DNA from 4 places in the Nocardia sp. BMG51109 genome. Region 1 is predicted to be linked to each of the others. Evidence: riboswitches for the same ligand, from Rfam matches in the RefSeq annotation. Region 1 holds a riboswitch; each other region holds the start of a gene.
What was found. A riboswitch is a leader RNA that binds a small molecule or an ion and turns the genes downstream of it on or off. The one in region 1 is predicted to bind S-adenosylmethionine.
Positions count from the first base shown of each region.

Region 2: another riboswitch for S-adenosylmethionine. It lies ahead of D892_RS0113670 (rhodanese-like domain-containing protein); the one in region 1 lies ahead of D892_RS0116655 (hypothetical protein).
Region 3: another riboswitch for S-adenosylmethionine. It lies ahead of D892_RS0101360 (amino acid ABC transporter permease); the one in region 1 lies ahead of D892_RS0116655 (hypothetical protein).
Region 4: another riboswitch for S-adenosylmethionine. It lies ahead of D892_RS0109150 (aminotransferase class V-fold PLP-dependent enzyme); the one in region 1 lies ahead of D892_RS0116655 (hypothetical protein).

Region 1 is NZ_JAFQ01000004.1:3,350,284-3,354,178, forward strand. Features, by position in the region: gene D892_RS0116650 (homoserine O-acetyltransferase) at 1-997, opposite strand, end outside; gene D892_RS0116655 (hypothetical protein) at 994-1,554, opposite strand; SAM riboswitch class IV at 1,651-1,761, opposite strand; gene D892_RS0116660 (TetR/AcrR family transcriptional regulator) at 1,814-2,488, opposite strand; gene D892_RS0116665 (MFS transporter) at 2,625-3,895, shown strand, end outside.
Region 2 is NZ_JAFQ01000004.1:2,700,627-2,704,521, forward strand. Features, by position in the region: gene D892_RS0113660 (FAD-dependent oxidoreductase) at 1-741, opposite strand, end outside; gene D892_RS0113665 (hypothetical protein) at 1,031-1,465, shown strand; SAM riboswitch class IV at 1,519-1,638, shown strand; gene D892_RS0113670 (rhodanese-like domain-containing protein) at 1,656-2,078, shown strand; gene D892_RS0113675 (O-succinylhomoserine sulfhydrylase) at 2,075-3,289, shown strand; gene nrdF (class 1b ribonucleoside-diphosphate reductase subunit beta) at 3,359-3,895, opposite strand, start outside.
Region 3 is NZ_JAFQ01000004.1:9,817-13,711, reverse strand. Features, by position in the region: gene D892_RS0101375 (GNAT family N-acetyltransferase) at 1-329, shown strand, start outside; gene D892_RS0101370 (rhodanese-like domain-containing protein) at 452-895, opposite strand; gene D892_RS0101365 (cysteine dioxygenase family protein) at 909-1,439, opposite strand; SAM riboswitch class I at 1,702-1,795, shown strand; gene D892_RS0101360 (amino acid ABC transporter permease) at 1,808-2,755, shown strand; gene D892_RS0101355 (amino acid ABC transporter ATP-binding protein) at 2,752-3,534, shown strand; gene D892_RS0101350 (ABC transporter substrate-binding protein) at 3,579-3,895, shown strand, end outside.
Region 4 is NZ_JAFQ01000004.1:1,727,379-1,731,273, reverse strand. Features, by position in the region: gene D892_RS0109150 (aminotransferase class V-fold PLP-dependent enzyme) at 1-1,217, opposite strand, end outside; SAM riboswitch class IV at 1,265-1,378, opposite strand; gene D892_RS0109145 (LysE family translocator) at 1,474-2,106, shown strand; gene D892_RS0109140 (flavin reductase family protein) at 2,197-2,733, opposite strand; gene D892_RS0109135 (2-oxo-4-hydroxy-4-carboxy-5-ureidoimidazoline decarboxylase) at 2,957-3,295, opposite strand; gene D892_RS0109130 (crotonase/enoyl-CoA hydratase family protein) at 3,441-3,895, shown strand, end outside.

The sequences.
Region 1 (3,895 bases):
GCGGATACAGCCGGTCGGAGTCGACGCCGCCGACGATGCACGGCACCGCGGTGCCGGCCAGCGCGGCCTCGATCCCGCCCCGCCCGCGGCCCACGTCGTGCCGGCTCATCGCCTCGGTCAGCAGCACGTAGGTGGCCGCGTCGAAGCGCCGCGACAGCTTCGCCCCCTGGTACTCGAGATAGCTCTGCACCGCGTAGCGGCCGCCGTTGCGGGGATCCTCGTCGCCCTGTGGCTGATTCTCGAAGCGGTGGTCCAGCTCGAAGTCGGTGCGATAGGTCAGGTGCGCGATCCGGCGGGCGATCCCCAGCCCGGTGGTCGGCGCCCGGCCGGTGCCGTGATAGTTGCCGCCCTGCCAGTCCGGATCGGCCTTGATGGCCGCGACCTGCGTGGTCTGGGTGCCGATCTGATCGGCGGTGGCACGCGCGCCGACGGCCAGCACCAGCGCGGCCTCGACCCGCCGCGGGTGGCCGATCATCCATTCCAGGACCCGCATCCCGCCCATCGATCCGCCGACCACGGCGGCCAGCCGGTCGATACCCAGCAGGTCGATCAGGTTCACCTCGGCGGTCACCTGATCGCGGATGGAGATACCGGGAAACCGTGCGCCCCAGGGCCTTCCGTCCGGCGCGGGAGATCCGGGCCCGGTACTGCCCTTGCAGCCGCCGAGCACGTTGGTGGAGATCACGCACCACTCGTCGGTGTCCAGCGGCGCGCCCGGCCCGACGATGCCGTCCCACCAGCCCGGCAGCTGGTGCGGTTCGGTGGGCGCGCCCACCACATGGGAATCGCCGGTCAGGGCGTGCTCGATGAATACGACGTTGTCCCGCTCGGACGACAGTTCACCCCAGCGCTGCACGGCGAGCTTCACATCGGGGACCACCGCCCCGCTCTCCAGCCGCACATCCCCGATGGCAATGGTGCCGAGTGTGCCGTCCGGCGGCGGTAGCAGCGTGGCCGCGGCCGAACGGTCCGTCTCCGAGCCGATGCCCACGGTCACCACGCCGCCGTCGCCAACCCGGCACGCCGACCGGCCGACACATCGTCGATGCCCGCGCTGCCGATACCCGCGCTGCCGATACCGACGTTCCACCCCGGGCCGCCGCCGGGAATCCGCCGCACCCTGTCCGCCGGCCGCGGGGCCGGTACCGGGCGAACGACAGCGAAACGCACATCATCGATGGTAGCCACCCGCCCCGGGGACGCCGTTCGCCCGGCGCTGCGGAAGGTGGTGAGTGCGGGGCCGCCGACGGCAGTGCGTACTTTGCCGTGGGTAGCGGTGTGTGCGGTGGTGCGGGTCGCTGTGTGTGTGGTGCCGGTCGGGCCGAGGGTGATCGTGCGTGCGAGGGCGGCGGAATGCGCGGCGCCGGGTGCGGTCGTGCGTGCCACGTCGCGGGTGTGCGCCATGCCGGGCACAGCGATGCGTGCGGCGCCGGGGGGGAAGGGGCGCTGTCGATGCGCCGTGCGGGCTCCCAGGGTGCCGGGGCCGGCCCGGTGCCGGTCGGTCGCGTGGCTCCGGTTCGCCGGATCGTGCCCGGACGTGGTCGAGTCGCTCATGTACTACTCCAGGTGCGGTGTGCCGAGAGGCGGCGTGCGGCCCGTTATCGGGATTCGAATCTCGAAAGGCAACAACACATGTCGGTGACCTCCTGATAGTCGCGCTTGCTCTCGGCTTTCGAGAGCCTGGTCATCACCCGGAGCACCCCACCGCAACTGGAGGGTTGCCGGCCAGCGAGCCGGGGCTTGGCGCTGGCACTCATGACCTGACTGGATGGTAGCGGATCGCCGGCGCGGGAAGCGAGACGAGGTCGGGGAGCTAACCCCCGGCCTCACTCGCCCGGGCCACCGGGACCGCGCAGCGGCCGACGAACTCGTCGTAGGCGCCCCGGACGGCCCGGATGGTCGCCTCCGCCGACTCGGCCGGCGCGCACTCCGGAAGCTGGGCATCGCATTCCATCCCGGTGCGCAGGATCGCGTTCCAGGTCGCGGCGATGAGTCGCACGGTGAGCGAGTCGGGCTCGGCGCCGACTCGTTCGGCAAGGGCCGAGTGGATTTCGACGATCTTGCTGTCGGTGAACTCCATGCTGCGCGCGCGCACCGTCGGGCTGGATCGCGTGATCCGCTGCATGTGCTGGAACCACTCGAAGGGCAGCGGCCCGCCGCCCTCGATGCTCTCGGTGGTGACCGCCAGGTAGGTGTCGAAGAGGGCCTGCAACTCGTTGCCGGTGATCGGCTGTTCGCGCAGGTGGGCGGCGATGATCCGGCCCCACTCCTCGATCGGGGCGAGGACGATGTCCTCCTTCAGTTCGAAGTACCGGCTCACCGTCCGCGGCGATACGTCGGCCGCCTCCGCGATCTGCTCGACCGTGGTCGCCTCGAAGCCGTTCTCGTCGCACAACCGCAGCGCCACCTCGATGATGCGGCGCCGGGTCTGCTGCTTCTTGCGTTCGCGCAGGCCGGGCTGGTCTGGACGCGGCGGTGAGTCGAGCATGCCCCGATTCTATCGCTATCGGCTCTCATTGTGACGAGTACCGCCAAATGTCATAGTCGGACACTTTTCTCTTGACGCCAATTGTCAGACGGTGCCACTATGGCTGCACATTCCTTCCGATGCAGGAGTCCCCCTCATGACCGAAACCGGGACACTCGTTTCTCCCGATACCTCCGCCGGGCCGAAGAGTTCGGCGCGCTGGTGGGCGCTGGGCGTGATCGCCCTGGCCCAGCTCATGGTGGTGCTGGACGCCACCATCGTCACGATCTCGCTGCCGTTCGCCCAGCAGGACCTGGGCATCAGCGACGGCGACAAACAGTGGGTGCTCACCGCCTACACGCTCATCTTCGGCGGCCTGCTGCTGCTCGGCGGCCGCCTCGCCGACTATCTGGGCCGCCGCCGGATCTTCCTGATCGGCCTCGTCGGCTTCGCCGGGGCCTCCGCGCTGGCCGGGCTGGCGCAGAATGCCGCGCAACTGTTCGCCGGGCGCGCACTGCAGGGCGCCTTCGCCGCGCTGCTGGCCCCGGCGGCCCTGTCGCTGGTGTCGGTGACGTTCACCGAACCGCGCGAAAGGGCAAGGGCCTTCGGCGTTTTCGCAGCCGTGTCCGGAGGCGGCGCGGCCATCGGCCTGATCGCCGGCGGGGCGCTCACCGAATACGCCGACTGGCGCTGGTGCCTGCTGGTCAACACGCCCGTCGCGCTGCTGGCGCTGGTCGGCGCCTTCTTCTTCGTGATCAAGGACGTCCCCGCGCCGCGGACCGGCGGTTACGACGTGGCGGGCGCGGTGACCGTCACGCTCGGCCTGATCGCGGTGGTGTACGGATTCAGCCGGGCCGCCGAGGACGGCTGGCTGGCCTCGTCCACGCTCGCGCTGCTGATCGCGGGTGTGGCGCTGCTGATCGCCTTCGTCGGCATCGAGCGGCGTACGTCGAACCCGCTACTGCCGCTGCATATTCCGGGTGAGCTCAATCGCGGCGGCTCGTTCCTGGTGGCGCTGCTGGTGCCGATCGCGATGTTCGCGATGTTCATCAACCTCAGCTACTACCTGCAGATCACCCTCGGATACAGCCCGCTGAAGGCCGGCGTGGCATTCCTGGCCTTCCCGATCGGGATCGTGATCTCGGCGGGTGTGGCCGGTTCGCTGCTGCCGAGGATCGGGCCGCGGCCGCTGATGATCGGCGGCGGAGTGCTGGGCATCGCCGGCCTGGTGTACCTGGCGCAGTTGAGCTTCGGCGACAGCTTCGCCACCACCGTGCTGCCCGCGACGGCATTGATCGCGCTGGGTATGGGTGCGCTGTTCGTCTCCATGCAGACCACGGCGCTGCATCAGGTCGATGCCGAGGATTCCGGCGTGGCCAGCGCACTGCTCAACGCGGCCCAGCAGGTCGGCGGCGCCATCGGCACGGC
Region 2 (3,895 bases), 650 kb from region 1:
GTCGACCTGCTTGGAATGCCGGCGCGCGGCCTCCGAGCCCTCGTCGTAGTCGATGTCGGCGGGGTCGACGATGACCTCGACGTTCGGCGAGTGGTCGAGTTCGCGCAGCTCCAGCGGGGTGAACTTGGCCTGCGCGGGTCCGCGGCGGCCGAACACGTGCACCTCGAGGGCCTTGTTGCTGCGCAGGCCCTCGTACACGTTCGGCGGGATCTCCGTGGGCAGCAGCTCGTCACCGGTCTTGGCCAGTACCCGCGCCACGTCCAGCGCGACGTTGCCGACGCCGAGGACCGCGACCTTCTCCGCCTCCAGCGGCCAGGACCGCGGCACGTCGGGGTGGCCGTCGTACCAGGACACGAAGTCGGCGGCACCGTAGGAGCCGTCCAGGTCGATGCCCGGCACCGGCAGCGCGCGGTCGGCGTTGGCGCCGGTGGAGAAGATCACCGCGTCGTAGAACCGGCGCAGATCCGTCAGGGTGATGTCGGTGCCGTAGTCGATATTGCCCAGCAGCCGCACCTGCGGCTTGTCGAGGACCTTGTGCAGCGCGGCGACGATGCCCTTGATGCGCGGGTGGTCGGGAGCGACACCGTAGCGAATCAGCCCGAACGGGGCCGGCATCCGCTCGTACAGGTCGATGTTCACCTCGGCATCGGACTTCATCAGGGCGTCGGCGGCGTAGATTCCGGCCGGTCCGGCACCCACGATCGCAATGCGCAGTGGGTTGGTCGCACTGTATTCCGTCATTCTTACGCGCACCCTCTGGTCGAGAACTCTGTCCGTCATGTACTCAGCCGTGTATTTTCAGCCGTCGTTCTTAGCTTAGGCTAAGTTGACGTGTGGGCCGGGCGGCACCCGGCGGATCCGACTCCTATCGATGCTGCCTCGTTGCTCCGCAGGATGTCGTTCGTTCCTGGCCGGGGCCAGGAGGTTCTGCCGAGTCTATCGGTGGCGGCTATCGCGGTTATTCCCGGGATCCGGCGGGAAAACTCGGGTGTGATCTCGCACACCCGCCCCGACCGGGGATGATCGACGCATGACCGACGACGCCCACGACCCGATTCCGATCGACCAGCGCGACACCACACGGTCCGCGGTGCCGTTCCTCGCGGCCGCGGCGGTCGCGGTGGTGGTGATCGGCGGGGGCGTGGCCCTGGCCCTGGCGCGGCCGACGGAGAAGTCCGTCACACCCGAGGACCGGATCGGGGTGGCCGTCGGCAATTTCGCGACGGCGCAGGCGGATACGGATGCCGAGCGGCGCGCGACCGCCGCGTGCCAGGGATTCGATCCGAATCGGTCGCCGCTGGGCCCGGACGCGCTCGGCAAGAAGGTCGAGATCGCGCGGATCACCGATACCGCCGTCGACGGCGATCGCGCGCACGCGACCGTGACGAGCAGGATCGATGGCCGCGAGACGACCGCGACGTGGACCCTCGTCCACTCGGGCGGCTCCTGGCTGGTGTGCCAGTGATAGCGCGACCAGGTTTGACACACGGGCCTGTGACCAGGCACTCTCTATTTTCAGGTCATGAGCGCCAGCGCCAAGCCCCGGCTCGCTGGCCGGCAACCCTCCTCCGCGGTGGGGTGCTCCGGGTGACGACCAGGCCACGCATCGAAGTCTCCACGATGCGGCAAGTGCGGATTCTCAGGAGGTACGAGAAGTGAGTTACGCGGGCGATATCACCCCGCAGCAGGCGTGGGATCTGTTGCGCGACAACCCGGACGCGGTGCTGGTGGATGTGCGCACCGAGGCCGAGTGGCGGTTCGTCGGGGTGCCGGACACCAGTTCCCTCGATCGGCCGACCGCGCTGATCGAATGGGTCGACATCGCGGGCGCGCCGAACGGGCGGTTCGTGGATCAGCTGAAAGAGGTGCTCGCCGAGCGCGATTCGGACGGGAGCGGGCCGGTGATCTTCCTGTGCCGGTCCGGTCAGCGCTCGCAGGGCGCCGCGGCGGCCTCGACGGCGGCCGGATTCGCGCCGTCCTACAACGTGCTCGAGGGGTTCGAGGGTCCGCTGGACGCCGACGCTCATCGCGGCGGCGCCGGGTGGCGGGCGCACGGGCTGCCGTGGAGGCAGTCGTGATCACCGGGGGCGCCTTCGACAAGCCGCTGCCCGACGGCGTCGGCTCGGCGACGCTGGGCGTGCGCGGCGGCCTGCGGCGGTCCGGGTTCGAGGAGACCTCCGAGGCGCTGTATCTGTCCTCCGGGTTCGTGTACGAGAGCGCCGAGGCGGCCGAGGCCGCATTCACCGGCGACGTCGAGCATTTCGTGTACTCGCGCTACGGCAATCCGACGGTCGCCATGTTCGAGGAGCGGATGCGGCTGCTGGAGGGCGCCGAGGCATGCTTCGCGACGGCCAGCGGCATGTCGGCCGTGTTCACCTCGCTCGCGGCGTTACTGGGCACCGGTGACCGGCTGGTGGCCGCGCGCAGCCTGTTCGGCTCCTGTTTCGTGGTGTGCAACGAGATCCTGCCGCGCTGGGGCGTGGAGACCGTCTTCGTCGACGGTGAGGACCCCGCGCAGTGGGAGGAGGCGCTGTCGAAGCCCACCCGGGCGGTGTTCTTCGAGACGCCGGCCAATCCCATGCAGAGCCTGGTGGACGTCCGGCGGGTGGCCGAGCTGGCGCATGCCGCCGGCGCGAAGGTGGTGCTGGACAACGTCTTCGCCACGCCGCTGTTACAGCGCAGCCTGGACCTGGGCGCCGACGTGGTGGTGTATTCGGGCACCAAGCACATCGACGGTCAGGGGCGGGTGCTCGGCGGCGCGATCCTCGGCACGGCCGACTACATCGACGGTCCGGTGAAGCACCTGATGCGGCACACCGGCCCCGCGCTCAGCCCGTTCAACGCCTGGACCCTGCTCAAGGGCCTGGAGACCATGCCGCTGCGGGTGGGCCGGTCGGCCGAGTCGGCGCTGCGGATCGCGGAGTTCCTGGAGGGGCATCCGGCGGTGTCGTGGACGAAATACCCGTTCCTGCCGTCCCATCCGCAACACGAGCTGGCCACGCGGCAGATGTCGGGCGGCGGCACCGTGGTCACCTTCGAGCTGGCGTCGCTCGCGGACGAAGGGAAGAAGCGCGCGTTCGAGGTGCTGAACCGGTTGCGCATCGTCGACATCTCCAACAACCTCGGCGATGCCAAGACCCTGATCACGCATCCGGCCACCACCACCCACCGGGCGATGGGGCCGGAAGGCCGTGCGGCCGTGGGGATTACCGACGGCGTGGTACGGATCTCCGTGGGCCTGGAGGACGTCGAGGATCTGCTCGGCGACCTGGATCAGGCGCTGAGCTGATCGGCCGGGGGCCGGGCGTCCGGCGTCCGGCCCTGGCTCGGGAGCCGGTCCGGGTTCAGAAGTCCGGGTTCAGAAGTCCCAGTCGGCGTCCTCGGTCTGCTGCTGCTTGCCGATGACGTAGGAACTGCCGGAGCCCGAGAAGAAGTCGTGGTTCTCGCCCGCGCCCGGATCGAGCGCGGCGAGAATCGCGGGATCGACCCGGCAGTCCTCGGCGGCGAAGGCGGGCTCGTAGCCCAGATTGCCGAGTGCCCGGTTGGCGTTGAACCGCATGAACGGCAGCACGTCGGCCGTCCAGCCGACCTCGTCGTACAGGTCGTGGGCGTAGTCGATCTCGTTGGCGTACAGGGCGTGCAGCAGTTCGTAGGTGTAGTCGCGGTGGTCCCGGCGCTCCGCCTCGGTCAGCTCGGCCAGGCCGCGCCGGCATTTGTAGCCGATGTAGAAGCCGTGCACTGCTTCGTCTCTGATGATGAGCCGGATGAGATCGGCCGTGTTGGTGAGCTTTCCGCGCGCCGACCACCGCATCGGCAGGAAGAAGCCGGAGTAGAACAGGAACGACTCCAGCATCACCGAGGCGGCCTTGCGCTTCAGCGCGTCGTCGCCGCGGTA
Region 3 (3,895 bases), 3.3 Mb from region 1:
ACACGGTGCTGCGTACTTTCGTCGCCTACTCGACGAGACCGGCCGGACATGCCGCGGTCCGCTGGAACGCGGGCGAACTGGAGGTCAAGCGGATGTTCGTCCGGCCGCGGTATCGCGGTTCGGGGGTGGCGGATGCGCTCCTGGCGGCGGTCGAGGACGCGGCGCGGGCACAGGGTGTGGCACGGGTGATCCTGCAGACCGGGCACCTTCAGCCGGACGCGGTTCGCTTCTACCGGCGCAGCGGATACCACCGCATCCCGATCTTCCCGCCGTACGAGGTGCTGCCACTGTCCCACTGCTTCGCCAAGGACCTGGCCCGACCGGAGTAGCCCGACCGGAGTAGGCGGGACGTACTCGAGTGTCGGCGTGCTCGAACCTCGCGGGTGTGCCCGAATCTTGCGGGTGTGCTCGAGTCTCGCGGGTGTTCGGTCGATGCGCTGCGGCTCGAATTCTACTGCTGCACCGGGTGTTCCGTGGGATCGCGGCCGTCGGCATCGCTCCCGCCGTCGACCGGAAGACCCGCCGCCTTCCAGGCCCGGAACCCGCCGGCCAGGTCGGTGGCCCGCCGCAGCCCGAGCTGCCGCACCGTGGCGGCGGCGAGGCTGGAGGCGTAGCCCTCGTTGCACACGATCACCACGGCGGTGTCGCCGGTCAGGCCCGGCAGCCGATGGTCGCCCGCGGGGTCGAGCCGCCACTCCAGCACGATGCGTTCGATCGCCAGCGCGCCCGGAATCGTCCCCTCCGCCTTGCGGTTCGATTCCGGCCGGATATCGACCACCAGTGCGCCGGACGCCTGCGACTCGGCCGCCTGTCGCGGGTCGAGGCGGTCCAGACCGGCTCGGGCGCGCCCGAGCAGCTGCTCGACGTTCAGTACCGGTTCGTCGTTCGTGCTCATATGCCCTCGAAACTCATATGCCCTCGAAATCGTCGAGCGAGTGGTATTCCCGCACGGGCTGCAACGGTGGTGAGTAGGCGTGCACCGAGGCGGCCGGGCGGGTGGTGCTGGGGTTGCGCACCCAGTGTGCCCGTTGCGGGCCGAAGGCGACGGTTTCACCGGCGCGCCACCGTGCGTCGCGGACCGCGTTACCGGGATGGCGATACTGCTCGTCGAGTTGGCCGACGGTCACGGTGAACGCCCCCGACGCGCCGCCGTGGTCGTGCGGTTCGGTGCCCTGGCCCGGTCCCCACGACAGCAGCCACAATTCGACACCCATGGTGAGACCCAGCCGGCTCCACCACCGCTGCCCGGTGCCGAATCGGACGATGTCCAGCAGGGGAGTGGCCAGTTGATCGGCCACCGCCGCGGTCAGCTCGCGCAGCTCGGCCGGTGACCAGAGCGTGCGCTCCGGGTGGATGAGCTCGTGCAGCAGCGGAACGTCCACGTCCGGGTGGATGTCCTTGGCGTGCTTGAGATTCACCGGCAGTGATGACGTGGTCAAAGGGCTCCTCGACGACGTTGACGGACAGGGACGACGGTGACGGACAGGGACGACGTTGACGGACGGGACGACGTTGACGGACAGGAGTGCGGGGCCGGGTGCGTCCCGTCGCACGAATTATCCGGCGGCGGCGCGGATCTGCCACCGGTCACGATCAGCGCGAGCAAAACCCTCCGTCGGCGCGAAACCGGCCCGGCAAGAATTGGATTCAGCGCGATCGAGAATGCAGACGCCGGGGCGAGCGCGGTTTAGCGTCATGTTCCGGCCATCCAGAGCGACCGAGAGACCCGGCTCGACGACGTCGCAGCAACCCCCCGGCTCTCGGGTGTGGGTGCTACCGCCGGGACCGATGGAGGATCGATCGACGTATGAGCACCGTGGCAGCACCCGGCGCCGAGCGGGCATCGGACGCGGCAGGGGAGGACGTCCTGCCGGTAGCACGCACCTGGCATCCGTGGCGCTGGGTGGTGGCGGCGGTGGCGCTCGTGCTGGTGGCGCAGTTCGTGCACGGCCTGGTCACCAATCCGGGCTGGGACTGGCCGACCTTCGGTGCGTACTTCACCGCGGACTCGGTGCTGCGGGCGCTGCGGCTGACGATCGAGCTGACCTGCTGGGGCACCCTGCTCGGCTTCGCGCTCGGCATCGGCCTCGCCATCGGCAGGTTGTCGAACAATCCTGTGCTACAGGTCATTTCGTGGGTCTACATCTGGGCGTTCAGGTCCATCCCGCTGATCGTGCAGCTGCTGTTCTGGTTCAATATCGCCTATCTCTACCGCACGCTGAGCCTCGGCGTCCCGTTCGGCCCGGCCGTGTACACCTTCGACGTGAACGGCGTGATCAGCGGATTCACCGCCGCCGTCATCGGTTTGGCGCTGCATCAGGCGGCGTATTCGGCCGAGATCATCCGGGCGGGGATCATCTCGGTGGATCCGGGGCAGGTGGAGGCGGCCAAATCGCTGGGCCTGCCGTGGCGGCGGCAGTTCTTCACCATCGTCGCCCCGCAGGCCATGCGCGGCATCCTGCCGAATGCGGTGAACGAGATCATCAGCCTGTTCAAGGGCACCTCGATCGTCTCCGTGATGGCGATCGCCGAGCTGTTCTACCAGGTGCAGGTGATCTTCGGCCGCAACGGCCGGGTGGTGCCGCTGCTCATGGTGGCCACCGTCTGGTACATCGTGCTGACCACGGTCCTGACCGTCGTCCAGTACTACATCGAGCGATATTTCGCGAAAGGCAGTGAGCGCGAACTTCCCCCGACGCCGTGGCAGCGCGTGCGCCGGAAGATCGCCGAGATCACGACACAGGAGCGGCGATGACGACAGGGCGGGAAACGGCCGAGTACGCGCTCGAATTACGGGGCGTGCGTAAGTCTTTCGGTCACGACGAGGTGCTGCGCGGCGTCGACCTCGCCGTGCGTCCGGGCGAGGTGACCGCCGTGCTCGGGCCGTCCGGCTCGGGGAAATCCACCCTGCTGCGGGTGATCAACCATCTGGAGAAGGTGGACGCCGGCACCGTGCGGGTGGGCGGCGAGCTCGTCGGCTACCGGCGCAAGGGCGCGAAACTGCACGAGCTGAGCGAGCGGGAGGTCCTGCGGCAGCGGTCGCGGATCGGGTTCGTCTTCCAGGATTTCAATCTGTTCCCGCATCTCACGGTGCTCGCGAATGTCGCCCTCGCACCCGTGGGCGCGCAGGGGCGCGGCCGGAACGAGGTGGAGGGTGAGGCGATCGCCCTGCTGGAACGGGTCGGGCTGGCGGACAAGGCCGAGTCCTATCCGAGGCAGCTGTCCGGCGGTCAGCAGCAGCGGGTGGCGATCGCCCGGGCGCTGGCGCTGCGGCCGCGCGTCGTGCTGTTCGACGAGCCGACCTCGGCGCTGGACCCGGAACTCGTCGGCGAGGTCCTGGACGTGATCCGCACCCTGGCCCACGACGGAGCGACGCTGGTGATCGTCACCCACGAGGTCGGGTTCGCCCGCGAGATCGCCGACACCGTCGTGCTTCTCGACGCCGGGCGGATCGTCGAGCAGGGCCCGCCGATGGAAGTGCTCGACAACCCCGCCCATCCCCGCACGAAAGCCTTTCTGGCCCACGTGCTCTGAGCTTCGTCGAGTACGTACCGATTCCGGATGTAAAGGACACGACCATGTTTCCAGCCCGCCACGGCCGAGGTGTCGCCGCATGGGCCGCAGTACTGACGACCGCGGCACTGCTGGCCGGTGCGTGCGGCAACGGCGAGAACATCGACGAGGTCCGCACGGTGGAGGGACAGACCTTCGACCTGTCTCCGGAACAGTCCGGCAGGGTGCGCGCGGACAAGGTCGATGCCATCGCGGCGCAGGTGCCGCAGGCCATCCGCGACCGCGGCACGCTGGTGGTCACCGGATCCTCCCAGACCGGTCCGCCCTTGCGGTTCTACGCCAGTGACGACCGCACCATCGTCGGCTCGGAGGTCGATTTCGC
Region 4 (3,895 bases), 1.6 Mb from region 1:
TCCGGACCCCGCTCGACCATGGTGCCGATGGCCTCGATCAGCCGGTCGACGTCGTCGGCGGAGGTCCCCAGTCCGATGCTGGCGCGGACGGCGGTGTCGACGCCGAGGCGGGCCAGCAGGGGGTGGGCGCAGAATCGGCCGTCGCGCACGCCGATGCCGTGTTCGGCCGACAGGTAGGCGGCGATGTGGCCCGGTTCGAAACCGTCGACGGTAAGTGTCACGATGCCGACGCTGTCGGTGCTGTCCGGCCAGATGCGCAGAAATCGAACTCCCGCAATGGTTTTCAACCCGTCTCGCAGGCGTTCGGTCAAGCGGTGCTCGTGTTCGGTGACGGTCGGTTCGTCCAGCTCCGCCAGGGTGTCGCAGGCGGCGGCCAGGGCGGCCACGCCCAGCACGTTCGGGGAGCCGGCCTCGTGCCGCTGCGGGGCCGCGGCCCATTCGGCGCCGGTGGTGGTGACCTCCCGGACCGCGCCGCCACCGGCGAGATAGGGGGCCGCGGCATCGAGCCAGTCCCGGCGGCCCACCAGCACGCCGGCGCCGAACGGCGCGTACAGCTTGTGCCCGGAGCAGGCCAGGTAGTCGATCCCGGTGTCGCGCAGGTCGATTCGCCGGTGCGGTGCCAGTTGCGCCGCGTCCACCAGGATCCGGGCGCCGCACTGGTGCGCGATCGTGGCCAGGCGGCGCAGCGGCAGGACCTCGCCGGTGACATTCGATGCACCGGTAACAGCAAGCAGCGCAGCGGGTTTGGTGCACAGCTCGGCGACCAGGCGGCGGATCGTCTCCTCGATCGTGTCCGCCGCCGGCACCACCCGGCGGCCGTGCCGCGTCCAGGGCAGGAAGTTGGCGTGGTGTTCGATATCGAGCACGACGGTGTCGCCGGGCACGCAGGAGGCCAGCAGGTTCAGTGCGTCGGTCGTGTTGCGGGTGAACACGACCACCTGGTCGTCGGCGCAGTGCAGCAGGCGTGCCACCGAGCCGCGGGCGGATTCGTAGCAGTCGGTGGAGATCCGGGACGGATAGCCCGCGCCGCGATGAACGCTGGCGTAGTAGGGCAGCAGCTCGGCGACCCGGTCGGTGACCTGTGCCAGGGCCGGCGCACTCGCGGCGCAGTCGAAGTTGGCATACGTGCGAGTTCCGCCCTGCACCAACGGAACTCGCAGATCGCATCCGGAGACACGGGCGGGAGCGGCGCGGGTCTGGTCGAGAACGGGGGTCATCATGCAATCCCTTCGGGTCCGGGGACTCCGCAGGGAAAGGTGATCGGAGTCCGCGCTTGCCGTGCCCGGTCGGGCAGCGGCCCGGTCGTCACCCGGAGCACCCCACCGCGGAGGAGGGTTGCCGGCCAGCAAGCCGGGGCTTCACGCTGGCACTCATGACCTGTTACCGAGCGTGGCAGATTCGAGCAGATCTTGTCAACTCGCGGACCGGTAAAACCGATTGCCTCCGGGCCCGGGCCGCGCTGTCATGGTGTGGGTGAGCATCTCTCTGCTGTTGGGCTTCGTCGGCCTGTGCGTGCTGCTCGCGATCACGCCCGGGCCGGACTCGTTCCTGGTGCTGCGGTTCTCGATCGCGGGGCGGCGTCCGGGGATCGCCGCCGCCATCGGGTCGGCGCTCGGCGGCATCGTCTGGGCCGTCGTGGTCGCGGCCGGGGTGGCCGCGCTGCTGGAACAATCCGCGACGGCCTACCGGGCGATGAAGGTGGTCGGCGGAATCTACCTGGTGTACTTGGGTATTCGGACGCTGGTCGAACATCGTCGGGCGCGAACGGCGCAGGTGCGGGAATCGGCGGAGGCGCCGTCGGCCGACGTGGCCACGGTGCGTGCGGCGTTCACCGCGGGTTTGGTGTCGTGCCTGTTCAACCCCAAGGTCGGGTTGTTCTATCTGGCCGTGCTGCCGCAGTTCCTGACCGAGGTGACCTTCGGCAACGTGCTGGTCCTCGGCGCGATCGAATCCACCGTCGCCGCAGCGGAAATGGTGCTGCTGGCGATCGCGGCGGCGCGTGCCGTCGCGCTGTTGCGGCGGCCGCGCGTCCGGGATCGGCTGGAGCAGATCAGCGCCGGTGTGCTCGCGGCGCTCGGGATCGGCACGGCCACGTCCGCGGCCTGATCGGCGCCCCGCGCACCGGGCCTGATCGGTGACCACCCGGCATGCTCCGGTACCGACTCTGAACACGCTGGGGCAATGGGCGATTCGGTGCTAGTCCAGGTCGTGCGGACGGTGGTAACCGCCGTTGTAGTACAGCAGTGGTGCGGGGTCGGCGTCGGTGTCGTCGTGAACCCGGGTGACCAGCCCGACGACCACGGTGTGGTCCCCGACCGGGATGAGCCGGTACACGGTGGCGCGCACCCAGATCGGGGTGTCGTGCAGCACCGGCTCGCCGGTATCCAGCCGGGTCCACAGCTGGGGATCGGCGAAACGCTCGTCCGCCGTGCGGGAGAACCGCTGCGCCAGATGCCGCTGATGGTCGCCCAGAAAGTGCACCACCAGGGATTCGGCGGCCAGCATCGCCTCGATGCTCGACGAGGTGTGCGCGATATTGAACGAGATGAGCGGCGGATCCAGCGACAGCGACGCGAACGACGTGGCGGTGAAGCCGATCGGGCCGGTTTCGGAGCCCAGCGTGACGATGGTGACACCGGCCGGATACCGGCGCATCGCGGCGCGATACCGCGACGCGGTGATCCCGCTGGGGTCGTCGGGCGACTCCGGCTCGACGTCGGAGGAACTGCTCATGTCACCACCCGGCCGACCGGCAGCGGACGTTGCATCGCTGACTCATCCACCGTTCCAACCTACGTCGGGCCGGGCGCGAGTGTTCGCGGTCGTGGCTCAATCCACATCGATCGCCGGTCCCCGGACCGTGCCGGAAGTTCCCGGGGCGGCCAGGGCCTGCGCACGATGTCGGCCCTGCGCACGATGTCGGCCCGGGGCCCCGGGAATTCGGCGTCGAACCGGCTCAGTAGTCGGGATAGCCGTCGGCGGGCCCGAGCATTCGGTCGACCCGCTCGCGGGCGATCCGCACCAGCCGCTGCGGTGAGCGGTCCGGAACGTCTTGGTGTGCAAGCGAATCGACGTGTGCAAGCGAATCGACGATGCGATCCAGATCCGGCGCGGACAGTGCCAGCAGCTCGACGTCCGCTGCGGTGAGCAACGTCGCCCGATCGGGGTAGGGGCGGCCGTCGGCGATCTTCTCCGCCCACGTCACGCTGCAACAGCATTCGTAGAGGGCGTGCACGGCACGGCTGCGGGACAACGAATTGAATCGATTCAGGCCGATGCCGTTGTGCATCAACATGGTGGCCTCCGAGTAACCGGTGGCGGCGAATCCTGAGTAGCCGATGGTCTCACCGCGCCCGGATCGCCGGCCACCGCCCGCCGCAGAATTTGCACAGGTTTTACATGCGTTCGGATGCTCCGGGCCGAGTCGTTACGCTGGGCGAATGACCGAATGGACGGCCTTCACTGTGGAGAGCAAAGACCACGTCGCGCAGGTGACGCTGACCGGCCCGGGTAAGGGCAATGCCATGGGCCCGGACTTCTGGCGGGAACTGCCGCTGGTCTTCGGGGAACTCGCGGCCGATCCGGAGGTGCGCGCGATCGTGCTGACCGGTTCGGGCAAGCATTTCTCCTACGGTCTCGATCTGCAGGCGATGAGCCCGACGTTCGGCCCGCTGCTGGCCGACAAGGCCCTGGCGGCCCCGCGCACCGACTTCCTGATCGACATCCGGCGGCTGCAGGCCGCGGTGACCGCCGTCGCCGACTGCCGCAAGCCGGTGATCGCCGCGGTCTCCGGCTGGTGCGTCGGTGGCGGGCTGGATCTGATCGCCGCCGCCGATATCCGGGTGGCGAGCGCCGAGGCGACGTTCAGCCTGCGCGAGGCCAAGGTGGCCATCGT